DNA from 4 places in the Marinomonas sp. ef1 genome. Region 3 is predicted to be linked to each of the others. Evidence: predicted binding sites of a transcription regulator. Region 3 holds the regulator's gene; each other region holds the start of a gene.
The links. Region 3 encodes sigma-54, which starts transcription at its own class of promoters, with help from an activator protein. Its sites were predicted from a motif close to TGGCACNNNNNTTGCTNT; they were not measured.
Positions count from the first base shown of each region.

Region 1: the regulator sigma-54 is predicted to act here: its motif matches at 1,708-1,725, upstream of CCS02_RS15835 (circularly permuted type 2 ATP-grasp protein).
Region 2: the regulator sigma-54 is predicted to act here: its motif matches at 3,065-3,082, upstream of CCS02_RS05470 (nitrate reductase).
Region 4: the regulator sigma-54 is predicted to act here: its motif matches at 949-966, upstream of CCS02_RS05430 (ANTAR domain-containing response regulator).

Region 1 is NZ_NHTT01000011.1:84,901-88,556, reverse strand. Features, by position in the region: gene CCS02_RS15840 (alpha-E domain-containing protein) at 1-68, opposite strand, end outside; gene CCS02_RS15835 (circularly permuted type 2 ATP-grasp protein) at 71-1,525, opposite strand; gene CCS02_RS15830 (FAD-dependent monooxygenase) at 1,858-3,051, shown strand; gene CCS02_RS15825 (glucose/quinate/shikimate family membrane-bound PQQ-dependent dehydrogenase) at 3,249-3,656, shown strand, end outside.
Region 2 is NZ_NHTT01000003.1:156,808-160,463, reverse strand. Features, by position in the region: gene CCS02_RS05475 (glycosyl transferase family protein) at 1-217, opposite strand, end outside; gene CCS02_RS05470 (nitrate reductase) at 214-2,913, opposite strand; gene nirD (nitrite reductase small subunit NirD) at 3,217-3,549, opposite strand; gene nirB (nitrite reductase large subunit NirB) at 3,554-3,656, opposite strand, start outside.
Region 3 is NZ_NHTT01000012.1:90,573-94,228, forward strand. Features, by position in the region: gene lptA (lipopolysaccharide transport periplasmic protein LptA) at 1-28, shown strand, start outside; gene lptB (LPS export ABC transporter ATP-binding protein) at 29-754, shown strand; gene CCS02_RS16560 (RNA polymerase factor sigma-54) at 833-2,308, shown strand; gene ptsN (PTS IIA-like nitrogen regulatory protein PtsN) at 2,326-2,775, shown strand; gene CCS02_RS16570 (HPr family phosphocarrier protein) at 2,785-3,054, shown strand; gene mgtE (magnesium transporter) at 3,062-3,656, shown strand, end outside.
Region 4 is NZ_NHTT01000003.1:146,533-150,188, forward strand. Features, by position in the region: gene CCS02_RS05420 (HlyD family type I secretion periplasmic adaptor subunit) at 1-68, shown strand, start outside; gene CCS02_RS05425 (helix-turn-helix domain-containing protein) at 173-808, shown strand; gene CCS02_RS05430 (ANTAR domain-containing response regulator) at 1,007-1,612, shown strand; gene CCS02_RS05435 (CmpA/NrtA family ABC transporter substrate-binding protein) at 1,609-2,802, shown strand; gene CCS02_RS05440 (CmpA/NrtA family ABC transporter substrate-binding protein) at 3,146-3,656, shown strand, end outside.

The DNA.
Region 1 (3,656 bases), on a different contig from region 3:
GCTGTGTTTTCAACGCGTTCCAAATACCGTGCGCTCCAATATAAGCGTTCTGCGACTCTAGATAACATGGTTACTGCCCCTTTGTTTCAACAATCCAAGTGTCTTTACTACCACCACCTTGTGACGAATTAACGACCAAGGAACCTTTTTTCATGGCAACGCGAGTTAGGCCGCCAGTGGTGACGTAGGTTTCCTTAGCTTGCAAGATAAATGGACGAAGGTCTAGGTGACGAGGTTCTAAGACACCTTTGGATATAAGCGTTGGTGCGGTGGATAATTTCAACGTTGGTTGAGCAATGTAATTACGCGGATTTTTAGTAATTAACTCGGCAAACAGTGCTTGTTCTTTCTTCGTTGAATGAGGCCCGACTAGCATACCGTAACCGCCAGATTCGTTGGCCGGTTTAACAACCAGTTTGTCTAGGTTGGCGAGTACGTAGGCGCGTTGCTCTGGGTCATCGCACAAGAAGGTTTCGACGTTGTTAAGGATCGGCTCTTCGTTCAAGTAATAACGAATGATGTCTGGGACATAAGCGTAAACCACTTTGTCATCGGCAACACCTGCACCCGGCGCATTTGCTAGTGCGACATTACCTGCTCGCCATGCGCGCATTAGACCAGCAACACCTAGGACTGATTCAGGATCAAACGCTTCTGGGTCGATGAATAAATCGTCAATGCGACGATAGATTACATCTACGCGCTCTGGACCATCAATAGTTTTCATGTAAACGCAGTCGTCGTTGTCGACAAATAGATCGCTGCCTTCAACTAGTTCAGCACCCATTTGTTGTGCCAAGAAGGCGTGTTCAAAATAGGCGGAGTTATAAATACCCGGTGTTAACACTACGATCTCAGGGTTTTCTATATCTCTTGGCGACAAAGAGGCCAAGGTGTCAAACAATTGCGAGGTGTAAGAATCGATTGGTAAGATTGATTCGTTTTCAAACAGTTCTGGAAGAACTCGCTTAGTAATGGCGCGGTTTTCCAACATGTAAGACACACCAGAAGGTACGCGTAAGTTATCTTCTAAAACAAAGAAGTCGCCATTTTCATCTCGTACTAGATCGGTACCACAAATATGCGCCCATACGCCGTAGGCTGGTGATACGCCAACGCATTCTGGTCTAAAATTTTTGGAATCTTTGATGATATGTTCTGGGATGATGCCGTCTTTGATGACGTTTTGGTCGTGGTAGAGATCGTTGATGAAAAGGTTAAGAGCGGTTAGACGTTGTTTTAATCCTGCTTCAGCTATTTTCCAGTCTGAGGCTTCTATGGTTCTAGGGACAATATCGAAGGGCCATGCTCTGTCTATATTGCCTTCCTCTGTGTAGACCGTGAAGCTGATGCCCATTTCTTGTATCGTTGCTTCTGCGGTGAGGCGCCTCTTTTCTAGTTCGTCTTCTGAAAGACTGTCCAAATATCCCAAGAGTTGTTTTGCCGGAGATCTTGGGGCGCCTTTGTCATCTATTAACTCGTCAAAAAAATCAGATGACTGATAATGGCTCGTTAGTTTTTCCATGTATACCTCGTTCTCTTTATCAAGCCGGAGGTGGGTGCCTTAAACTTGCACACATTTGTGGGCTTTTTTTGTGCATCCGCCCCACATTGGGGAGACTTCTTTACTTTGTAAGGTGGAACCTAGCCATATCATTACCTTGATTTACTAGGCTATGCATAGTGTTTTCGCACTACTGAGAGAATAAAGCAAGGATCGAGCCATAGTATTTGTAAAGTTTTTTTACATTTTTTGTTCCATGATAAGTGACATAGGTCGGTTTTATTTAGGCCGGAATTCGCTACTATGGCGCCTTTAATTATTGCAAAAGCATCGCTAACAAAGAGGAAAGATGAGTGGGGCAAGTTAATTGTGTTGTGATTGCTGGTGCAGGTATTGGCGGTTTGTGCGCTGCGCTAGCGTTGGCTAAGCAAGGTGTTCGAGTGGTAGTGTGTGAGCAAGCTGCGAGCCTTGGTGAAGTTGGCGCAGGCCTGCAAATAAGCCCTAATGCTTTAAAAGTATTGCGACAGCTTGGCTTGGAAGCTGAACTGAGCGGGTTGGCTTTTGTTCCCCAATACGCCGCGATTCGAGATTATAAAAGCGGTGAGTACTACCTTAAATCCTCTTTGGGCGAGCAAGCTGAAGTTCGCTATGGTGCGCCTTATTGGCATCTGCATCGTGCGGATTTGCATCAGGTTTTAGCTGCAGCCTGTGCACAAGTTGGTGTTGAGATGGTGTTAAACGCAGTGGTTACTGACTATCGCGAAAACACTGAGCTCAAGCAAGTCTGTTTATTGCTCGAAGATGGTCGTGAATTTAGTGCAGATTTGTTGATCGGTGCGGACGGCATTCGCTCAAAAGTACGCGAGCAAATGTTAGGGCAAGAGCGTCCAAATTTTATGGGGCAAGTAGCATGGCGTGGCGTTATTCCTGTCAATGATCTGACTGTTGATGTTAAACCTGATGCTTGTGTTTGGGCTGGTCCTGGTCGGCATTTCGTGAGTTATTATTTGCGTGGTGGCGACTACGTGAACTTCGTAGCTGTGGAAGAGCGCAGCGATTGGCGGTCTGAGTCATGGCGTGAAGAAGGTGATGTCGAAGAGTTAAAGCGCGCTTTTGCAGATTGGCACCCTGAAGTTAGTGAGTTAATCAAGTCTGCGAGCAGTACGTTTTTATGGGCGTTAAATGGCCGCGATGAACTGCCTACCTGGCACAAAGGTCGAGTGGTTTTGTTGGGTGATGCTTGTCATCCCATGTTGCCTTTCATGGCGCAAGGTGCCGCGATGGCGATTGAAGACGGATATATTTTAGCTAAGTGTTTGTCTAATTATGCCTTGAGTGATGCTTTGCTTAAATATGAGCAAGTGCGTAAACCTCGTGCTACTAAAATTCAGCTAATGTCGAAAGCCAATGCTGGCTTATATCACATGCACGGTGGTGTATTCGGCAGAATGAAATTAAAAGCACTTCAAGCTGCTGGGCGCTTTGCTCCTAGTGTTATCCAGTCTAAATTAGATGCAGTGTATGGCCATGATGTGACTAAGAATTGAGCATTGACATGGGTATTGCTTTATAAATATGTAAGAAAAAAGTCTATTTTGTCATTTTATACTCTACACTTTTCCTTTGAGCTGTAATCATCTATGGTAAATAGGTGGTGTGATGGCTGTTCTGCGGTCGTTTTACTTCTTTACTCCTAGATTAAATGAATTAAACAAACGAATTAAACTCGAAGGGATTGTGTCATATGATTGTTCTCTCGGTACTGTTTTTAGTCATTGGTTTGGCTTTGCTGTTGGGTGGTGGCTGGCTAGTGTCACTTGATGGCAGCCTCTACTATGTTGTTGCTGGCGTTGCCTTTATCGCTGTCGCTTTGTTGTTAAGAAAGCGCAATAAAATCGCCAACCTTATTTATGCTCTTTTATTGATTGGAACCTTAATCTGGTCGATTATGGAGTCGGGCTTAAGCTGGTGGCCTCTCGCAACGCGAATGGGGCTTTTCTTAATCCTCGCCGTTCCTCTTCTTTTATTGGCTTTATTTAAGCGCCGCAGTGGTGGACGTTTGTTATTGCCAGTTTGGGTAGCAACCGCTTTAGTTACTATTTCTCCTTTGTTTATGACGTCACCTACGACTGTTGAAGGTAAAATGACACGG
Region 2 (3,656 bases), on a different contig from region 3:
CTTCTCGTATCCGAATTAGCATCCAGAAAGCCCCCGACTGTTCTGGCGCTACATCGCCGGATAACATCAAACTCATGGCGTGCTCGGCTTCTTCCAATGTTAGACTGCGCGCGCCTTTCTTTCCACGACCTAAGATTTTTACATATTGAGTGAAGTCGTTACTCATTCTGATGGTTGTGCTAGTAGTTGCTTTACTAGTAGTAGCTCTGTAAGTCATGCTGATAACTCCGCCACAATGGGAATAAATCGTTTTAATTCAGGAAGACAAGAGCCGCAGTTGGTGCCACATTTGAGCTTGGCGCCCAACGCATCAACAGAACAAACACCTGACGCAATCGCCTTTTCTATTTGCTTGCTGCCAACTTGATAACAAGAACAAATAATCTCACCTTTATCTTCAATGTTTGCTGGAGTACCCACCAAAATCGCCAAACGATCTTGTATTGATAACGACGTATTTATCGCCAACTTAGAGACTAACCAATCAGCCATGATGGATTCAGGTTGCGGATGCATATACACAAGCAAGGTCAGTGTTTGGTCAATCAGTTTTGCCAATCGAATTTGCTGTGTAAGCGGATTCGAATACTCCAGCCATTCTGCTTTTTCAGCTGAATCTTGACTTTGTTCTACATCTATCGATTTAAGCGAAGCTTGCGTTTGTCCATTAGGCCAAACCACTTCGTAGTGATAGCCTTGCTCGGAAGGCACTTGGCACCAATATAGACAGTCAGATAATACAAGTGGTGCATCCGAAACAATCATCCCATAACAAATGTCTGTGACTGCTTCGAGCTGTACCTGGGCATGTTTTGATTCCGGCTGACCTGATAACGGATCAACTACTTGCGGGATAAGATTCGATACCACAGACGCATTGGCAAATTGTTGAGTCCAATGAATAGGCGCAAATACATTGGCAGGGGCAACCGCTCGACTCAGTTTAGCTTTTAATAAAACTTCCCCATACGGCGAAGTAAGACGTACCAAGGCTTTATCTTTAATACCAAAACATTTCGCATCTTTGGGATGAACCTCCACATAAGGTTGCGCTGTATGCTTAGCCAAAGACGCAGCATTTCCCGTCCTTGTCATGGTATGCCACTGATCTCGCACTCGTCCGGTATTTAATGTAAAAGGCCATTCTTGTGAAGCTTGGTTCTTTGGCAAACTTGGTGTAATCGCAATAAATCGTGCTCGACCGTCGGGTGTAAAAAAACGCCCATCCTCAAACATACGCTTGGTGCCTTCTGGCCGACCTTTTGGCACAGGCCATTGCACTGGTATCAAAGAGTCGTATTCAGCTTTGGTTATCTTAGCAAAGTGACCAATATCGAAATCGCGCTCGCCATTGTTTTCAAACGTCGATAAAGCCGCGTGCTCAGCAAAGATCTCATGAACATTTTGATAAGAAAAAGCAGCTGCAAAACCAAGACTTTTTGCCACTTCACAAATCGCCCACCAATCATGCTTAGCATCACCAGCTGCAGGTAACAAACCTCGTTGACGGGAAATACATCGCTCCGAATTCGTTACCGTTCCATCCTTTTCACTCCAACCTGTTGCAGGAAAAAGCACATCAGCCATGGCCGTTGTGTCAGTATGCGCTTTGCAATCACTGACAATCACCAGCTCGCATTTTTCCAGCGCGCGTCGAACCTGAGCGGTATCTGGTAAGCTCACCATAGGATTGGTCGACATAATCCACACAACCTTGACTTTCCCCTCTTCCATGGCTTGAAATAAGTCGACAGCTTTCAAGCCATTTTCTGTTGCCATATTGGGTGCTTGCCAAAAACGCTGCACCAAATCCAGCGCTCCTGACGTAGCGAAATCCATATGAGCAGCTAACTGGTTCGCCAAGCCACCCACTTCCCGCCCCCCCATAGCATTTGGCTGACCAGTAATAGAAAAAGGCCCAGCGCCTTCTTTGCCAATACGCCCCGTGGCCAAATGACAATTAATGATTGCATTGCATTTATCAACACCTGACGAAGACTGATTCACCCCTTGAGAATAAAATGTGATTGTCTTTGCTGTGTCGCGCCACCAGCAGGCTAAACTTGTTAAATCTTGCTCACTAACAGCACAAAAATCAGCTGTAAAAGAGAGACTCGGTGTCGATTCATTCGCTTGTGCCAAGGCGAGATCGAATCCGTTGGTGTGATTAGTAATAAAGTCATGATCCAAAATGCCAGATTGAACAGAATCATTTAATAAAAAGGAAAAAATCGCCGCGTCGCTTCCTGGCTTAATCGCCAAATGCAAATCCGCAATATCGCAAGTCGCGGTTTCTCGTGGATCGATCACCACCACTTTCATATTCGGTCGTTGCTGTTTAGCTGCTGCAATTCGCTGATATAAAATCGGATGTGTCCAAGCCGCATTTGATCCAACCATAATAAGTAAATCACAGCGCTCGAGATCTTCATAATTACAAGGCACAGTGTCCGAGCCAAAAGCGCGTTTGTAGCCGACCACCGCAGATGCCATACACAAACGAGAATTGGTATCAACGTTGGCTGTACCGATAAACCCTTTAGCGAGTTTATTCGCCACGTAATAATCTTCAGTAAGAATCTGACCAGAAAGATAAAAAGCAAAAGCATCAGGACCATGATCTTTTACGACTTGAGCAATTTTCGCACTCACTGTTTCAATAGCCGATTCCCAAGCAACAGGATGACCATCAACCATGGGCGTTAATAAGCGATCATCTGATTGAATGGTTTGCGCAAGACTGCTGCCTTTCACACACAAACGACCAAAATTCGCAGGATGATCTTCATCGCCAGAAACAGGTGGAACCGCTTCGTTTGCAGAGCATGGAAGCGTTAAGGTGACGCCACATCCAACGCCACAATATGGACAGGTCGTTTTCCCGCTTGTTGCTGTCTTCATTGTTGCCGTCATGCAGCTTCCTCGCACTTTTTACATTTTTTAAAAACAAAAAAAGGCCCAATCACTTTTCTAAAAAAGTGATTGGGCCCCGTTGCCTTTTGTAATATCTGTATGCTTTATGTGTAAGCCATCATCGGTTTACGGTGCATCAGTTATCCTAGATAAAGCAATAAGCAAGCCAACTCTGAAAACACTTATAAAATAGATCATGCCTTGCTCCCTCTGGGTTGGCCGTTAAGTTATCCAGAAAGTTCTACCTACCAATCACCCAACAAAGCGCCTAAACAGTGCAGTCGTGCAATACTATGCACCGTTTTAATTGACGGCAATAAACACTTCACCGCCTTCAAGTTTTGCCAGCCAATGAGGTACACTAATATCTTCCTCAAGGCATTGACCCGACGCCAATACAAAATGCTGTTTGTACAAAGGGCTAGCCACAACCCATTGCTCTTGCAGGTGAGCAACCAAACCTCTGGACAAGACATTGGCCTTGCCGACAGGATCCCAATTTCCAATGGCGAATACTTGATTGTCGGATTCAGGAACATAGAAGATGGCCACTTGTTCGCCATTCACTATGGCGGCAACACCAGCGCCTTCTATTAAATCCTCTTGTTTACAAATTAATTTCCATGGCATCGTCATCGTATTAGCCCACCTTCGCAATTAATTGCTGTTTTTCTAATTCTGTTGCTGGACGCATTTGATCGCGCTCTTCAACGAATACCACATTGTTATCACGTCCCTCATAG
Region 3 (3,656 bases):
TAAACAAGCACCTGAGAATAAAAAATAGATGGCACTACTAGAAGCAAAACACCTTGCGAAGAGCTACAAAAAACGCCAAGTCGTAAAGGATGTATCTATTTCCGTTGAGTCTGGCCAAGCCGTTGGCCTGCTTGGCCCTAATGGCGCGGGTAAGACCACCTGTTTTTATATGATAGTTGGCATGGTAGCAAACGACGCTGGCGGCATATTTATTGATGGCCAAGACATCACTCATGACGCCATGCATACTCGTGCTCAAAAAGGCATTGGCTACCTCCCTCAAGAGGCATCTATTTTTAGGAAAATGTCTGTAGAAGATAATATCCTAGCAATTTTAGAAACCCGCAAAAAGCTAACAAAAGCACAACAACAAGAAAGACTAGAAGAACTCTTAGAAGAGTTTCATATCACCCATATTCGCACCAACCTAGGAATGGCACTATCAGGAGGAGAAAGGCGCCGGGTTGAAATAGCGAGAGCGGTTGCCATGAACCCAAAATTCATCCTACTTGATGAACCCTTTGCCGGCGTAGACCCTATCTCAGTTGGTGACATAAAACACATAATCAAACATCTCCAAGAAAGTGGAATCGGTGTCTTAATTACCGATCACAATGTCAGAGAAACACTAGACATCTGTGATAAAGCTTACATTGTTGGCAATGGTTACATCATTGCATCTGGTGATGCCAGTACCGTCATCAACAATGAACAAGTAAAAAAGGTCTATTTAGGCGACGACTTCCGTCTGTAACCCCTTATCATTGCTGTAGAAAGGGAGTAGTATGCATAACTCGTTCCAATTCATTCAAATAGAAGAAAGAGTTGCTCTATGAAGCAGTCTTTACAATTAAAGCTTGGTCAACAGCTGACTATGACGCCACAACTGCAACAGGCTATTCGCTTGCTGCAGCTTTCTACGTTGGATTTAAAACAAGAAATTCATGAGTTTCTTGAATCGAACCCATTGCTTGAGCTCGACGACGACGAACAAATTCATCACGACATCCCTGCAAGCATAGAATCAAAAAGCGCTGCCGATACAACAGTCGACAATAATAGCGAAGAACCACGCGTAGAATCTGAGTGGACAGAAAGCATCCCTGAAGAACTATCCATAGATAGTAACTGGGATGATACCTATCAAAGTTCTGCAGCTGTCAGCGATCACAACAGCTACGAAGGCGATAGCGACTTCGAAAGCCGTAACGCACCAGCAGAAAGCATCCAAGACCATCTTATATGGCAATTAAATTTAACCCACATGTCAGATCGCGACATTGAAATCGCTTACGCCATCATTGAATGCGTTCAACCTGATGGCTACTTAAGCATTTCTCCCGATGACATCTGGGAATCTCTCGGCACTGAATTAGAAGATCTAGATATTGAAGAAGTCATTGCAGTGCAGCATAGATTGCAGCGCTTTGACCCTGTAGGCGTATGCTCAATTGACCTACGCGACTGCCTTCTTGTGCAACTAGAAGCATTCCAAAGCCACCCGCTGTATAAGAGCACATACAATCTTATTGATCATTACCTACCATTACTAGGTAATCGAGATTTTGCTCAGTTGAGCCGTAAAACAAAACTCAAAGACGAAGCGCTAAAAGAAGTCGTCAATTTGATTCAACAGCTCAACCCACGCCCAGGCTCAGTTATTGACGCTGACGACACGGACTACGTTATTCCTGATGTCACAGTGAAAAAACGCCATGACGTATGGCAAGTGGAACTAAATAATGACGCTTTGCCACCCATCAAAATCAATGAGACTTACTCAGCGATGGCTAGCACTGCAGCAGCAACAGCAGAAGATGTGACTTACATAAAAACCTCTCTTCAAGAAGCAAAATGGTTCATGAAGAGCCTACAGAGCCGCAACGAAACTTTATTAAAAGTGGCAAGCTGCATTGTAAGTCGACAAATTGATTTCTTCGAACTAGGCGAAGAAGCCATGAAACCAATGGTTCTTCACGATGTCGCAGAAGAAGTAGGTATGCATGAGTCAACTATTTCCAGGGTAACAACTCAGAAATACATGCACACACCGAAGGGCATCTTTGAGCTGAAATACTTTTTCTCCAGCCATGTAAACACCGCCTCCGGCGGAGAATGTTCTTCTACCGCAATACGAGCTATGATTAAAAAGCTTGTATCGGATGAACCGGCGAAAAAACCGTTAAGTGATAACAAGCTAGCTGCTATTTTAGCAGACCAAGGCATACAGGTTGCTCGACGCACTGTAGCCAAATATCGAGAGGCGATGAACATCCCTCCTTCCAATGAACGAAAACGACTGATCTAAACGGAAACCATTTTATCATGTCCTTGAAATCATTATTAAAAGCGGAACTCGTTCTCGCAAAACAAGATATTGTTAGTAAAAAACGAGTACTTGAAAGCATTGCTGAAGTTGCTTCCAACCGACTACATTGTGACAACGAAGCTGTCTATGACGCACTACTAGGTCGTGAAAAGCTAGGTAGTACAGGCATAGGCAACGGCATAGCTATTCCACACTGTCGCCTAGAATCTGCAAACCATACCGCTATTGTCGTTATGTCATTGCAAACTCCGATTGATTTCGATTCCATCGATAAAAGAGCGGTAGACTTAATATTTGCATTAATTGTTCCACCTCATGAGTGTGACCAACACCTTGCAACGCTAGCTCAAATAGCAGAACTTGCCCAATCCCCAGAAGCACTGGATAAATTGCGCACAGCACAGACCAATGAAGAACTATTCAATATATTTGAATCACTAATATAGGAAAAAAGCATGCAGGAAGAGTCCGTCACGATCATAAATAAACTTGGCTTGCATGCTCGCGCTGCTGGCAAATTGGTTGAAACAACCACTCGCTTTTCTTGCGATATCACCATAGAAAAAGATAGCCGAAATGTTGACGGAAAAAGCATCATGGCAATGATGATGCTTGCTGCCGGCAAAGGCACAGAAATTCGCATCAAAACCAATGGTGAAGACGAGTTAGATGCAATAAAAGCGGTAATAGAATTAATAAATAATCGTTTTGGTGAAGACGAGTAAGACTTATATGTCAGAGCAAAACACTCTAAATCACCTCCAAACGGTCACCGAATCGCTCGAATCCGGTACCACCATGCAAATCCGTTATTTACTTAACGGCGCTTTGCCCGCACAGGATGTTGCTCGTCTATTAGAGTCTTCTCCTCCCAAAGAGCGTAAGCTTCTTTGGGAGTTAATAGAAGCCAAGAATGAAGGCGAAGTACTTCAATATCTAAGCGAAGATATTGGCGTACAATTCATGAAAAACATGGATACAGAGCGACTTATCGCCGTATCCGAACATTTTGAAAGCGATGACCTAGCCGACTTACTACAACACCTACCAGAAAAGGTCGTAAAAGAAGTTCTTGCGTCAATGTCCACGCAAGACAGAACAAGAGTTGAAGCACTATTAAGCTACTCGGAAGATTCTGCCGGCGGCTTGATGAATACGGACACCATCACCATACGTCCAAATATTACCGTCGATCTGGTGTTTCGCTATTTACGCAGACACTCAACACTACCAGACATGACAGACAACTTACTTGTTGTCAGCCGCTCAGATCGCCTTTTAGGAATACTTCCACTTACCAAACTACTGGTATCAGATATTAACGCAA
Region 4 (3,656 bases), on a different contig from region 3:
AAACCTTATTGGATTATTTGCTTAAGCCAATTTTAAAAGCAAAACAAAATGCGCTTCGTGAACGGTAATTACAAAAAAGTTTTCAAGCTCAATGAACAGTTACAAATGTTAACAATACGTTATTATTTGCTGGTTAGAATGGTTCATCGCACTTAATAGGACGAGACTTATTTTGAAAACTTTGTGTTGGAATACAGATGACGCCGTATGGAAACATTGGAATCAAATAGTCAGTGTGGATTCCTTATTGGTACGAGCAGAGACATTTGAAGAGGTATATCAAACATTAGAAGCGGCATCATCTAGCTTCACTTACTGCTTTATCTATTTAGAAGATAAATTTTTTTCTAAACAGGTTGAAGAAGTGGTTGCACTTTGTTCAGCCTTTCCAAAGCAAAAAGTTATCGTGTTTCCTAATCAATCAAGTCAAGCTGCCGCTTTAAGACTTTTTTCTGTTGGCGTTAGCGGGCAATGTGCTCCTTATATTGGTAAAGAGCAACTTTCTCTGGTGCTTTCGGTTGTTGACTCCGGTGAAATCTGGGGCGGAAAAGCATTTATTCAACAGCTTATTATGCAATCTACCGCGCCAGCAGAGATTCACAACGATGAACTGGATGACTTGTCTGAACGTGAATTAGATGTTGCTCACAGTGTTTCGAAAGGCTTGTCTAATAAGCAAATCGCACTTGAAATGGGTATTACAGAGCGTACTGTAAAAGCCCATTTGACGTCTATTTTTAAGAAAACCAACACTAAAGACCGCTTGGCTTTAGCTCTGCTTGCACAGACTCGATATGCTGTGCATTAATTTGGTTCTTTATTAGCGCTAGCTTGCACTGCTTCAGTTCTTACCTATTATTCGTGTGTTACTTTTTGGTTAATTACTCTTAAAAGGCTCTATTTAGAGCCTTTTTTGCTTCTAATCTCCGGAAAAATAATGTGTCGAAATGGCGCATATCTTGCATTTTATCTGAATGTGATTTTACGATTTTTAAGAGAATGCACCATGCCTGCGCCCCCTGAAAAAGAATTAACCGTGATGCTTGTTGATAATGAGCCTGCGCGAGCAGCTATTGTAGAACAGGCCATGATTGACAGTGGTTATCGTGTTATTAGACGACTGGAAAATGCCAAAAACCTAACGGAAGCGGTAACGGAATTTCAACCAGATATGGTAATTATTGATATCGAATCTCCTGATCGAGATATGTTGGAAAACATGTCGCGACTCACCAAAGATAATCCTCGTCCCATTGTTATGTTTGCTGAAGAAGATGATTCCAGACATGTAGAAGCAGCTATTCGAGCGGGTGTCAGTGCCTATGTGGTTGATGGTGTTAACAGCGGTAGCGTGAAAGCGTTATTGCAAGTTGCGATTGCCCGGTTTAGAGAATTTCAGGCGCTAAGATCTGAATTGGAATCTGTAAAAAGTCAGCTTGAAGACCGTAAGCTGATAGACAAAGCAAAAGGTTTGATAATGAAACATCAAAAATGTGATGAGCCCGCAGCCTATCAAGCGCTTCGGAAACTAGCGATGGATCGTAGTCAGCGAATGACTGACGTCGCTCGAAATATCATATCTGTGATGGAATTGATGGGAGGTTCAAAATGAACCTGATACAGCCAAATAATATTATTCAAACTAGCGAGTCTGTGCGGATTGGTTTTATTCCATTAATCGATTGTGCGCCTTTTGTGATTGCCCAAGAAAAAGGCTTTTTTATTCAAGAAGGCGTGGATGTGGTGTTATCTAAAGAAGCATCTTGGGCAAGTATCCGCGATAAAGTGGCCTTCAATTTGCTTGATGGTGCGCATATGTTGGCGTCTATGCCGATTGCTGCTAGTTTAGGAATTGGCACCATTAAGACACCCATGCAAACCAGCTTTACTGTTAGTCATAATGGTAATGGCATCACTATTGGTAACGCTTTGTACGAAGAGCTACAGCACCATGCTGAATCTTCGGTTGATATTCGAACTGGCGTGGCATTGAAGAGGTTGCTAGATGGCCGAGCAGCTAATGCAGCACCATTGCGTTTTGCGATGGTCTATCCTTACTCATCCCATAACTATCAGTTAAGAGATTGGTTGAGTCGAGCTGGAATTGATTCCGATAAAGATGTGCAAATAGTTGTAGTTCCACCGGTAAAAATGCTTGATAGTTTAAGACAAGGTGATATTGATGGTTATTGCGTAGGTGAGCCTTGGAACAGTCTTGCAGTGGAGCAAGGTATAGGCCACATGTTGGTGACTGGATATGAAATTTGGGGTAGTACGCCGGAAAAAGTCTTTGGCGTAAATTCCGTATGGGCTGAACATAACCTAGAAGTATATTTGTCAATTATTCGCGCTTTGGAAAAAGCTTGTTTGTGGGTAGATGAACCAAATAACCAGACTGAATTACTGAGTATCTTAAGTCATCCTGATTATTTGAATTGCACGTTAGAGCAGCTGGTTTATGGTTTTAGTGCGATTAAACCAAAGGGGCAATTTGATTGGCCAATGAAGGCGTATCAGCGTTTTTCTGGTAGCGATATTAATAAACCTTTGCCGAGCTATGCATTATGGATCATGGCGCAAATGCACCGCTGGCAGCAACTGGGTGACATTAAGTCACTGAACGACGTGGCGGAGCAGGTTTATCGTCAGGATCTTTATTACAAAGCATTAGGTTTGACGGAAGAAAAAAACAACACGGATTGGCATTTGTCTGTCGAAGGTGAGTCTACTTGGTTGGATTCTGTTGCTTCGGGAAAGATCCGCTTACATCCAAATGGCATTTTAAATGGTTTTGATAAGTAGTTTGTACGTGTCTTTTTTTAGTGCGCTATGCATGATAACTGGGCAAATAGATTTATTTGGCCTGCTGAATTATTTTATCTAGACAGCGGATTTAAGATAAAAAACATATAAATCATAAGGTTAGTTTTATTGGCACGCTGCGTGCTTTGTAAAACACATAGACATAAAGTTTTGAAAAAAATTGGTGGAATTAGCAACGACCGTTAATTATCACCCACATTATTGATAGTCCAATGTAGGATTTTCTTTGAATGGCAAAGGCGCCTGCGAACACACTTTTTTGTGATTCGCATGCGCCTTTTTTTGTTTTTGTACTTTTTAACCCCTTAAGCGGAGTGTGACTATGAACCTAAGATTTTTGAAAACGGTAATTCCCTTGCCGAGATTCGTTAATGCCACTCAAAAAATTAGTTTTTCTATATTGTTGGGCTCTGCGCTTTTATCTGGAGCAGCTCATGCGGAGCTGGGTTATGCAGAAAAAGAAGAGCTTAAATTTGGTTTTATAAAATTGACGGATATGGCGCCATTAGCCATCGCTTACGAGAAAGGTTATTTCGAAGACGAAGGTTTATACGTCACCTTAGAAGCGCAAGCAAACTGGAAAGTTTTGTTAGATCGAGTAATTGACGGCCAGCTAGACGGCGCGCATATGTTAGCGGGTCAACCACTCGGTGCAACTATTGGATACGGTACGAAGGCCCACATAGTGACGGCTTTTAGTATGGATTTGAATGGTAACGGTATTACCGTTTCAAATGATGTTTGGGATGAAATGAAGAAAAACATTCCAAATGGACCAGATGGCAAGCCAGTTCATCCAATCAGCGCCAGTGCATTGAAACCTGTGATCGATG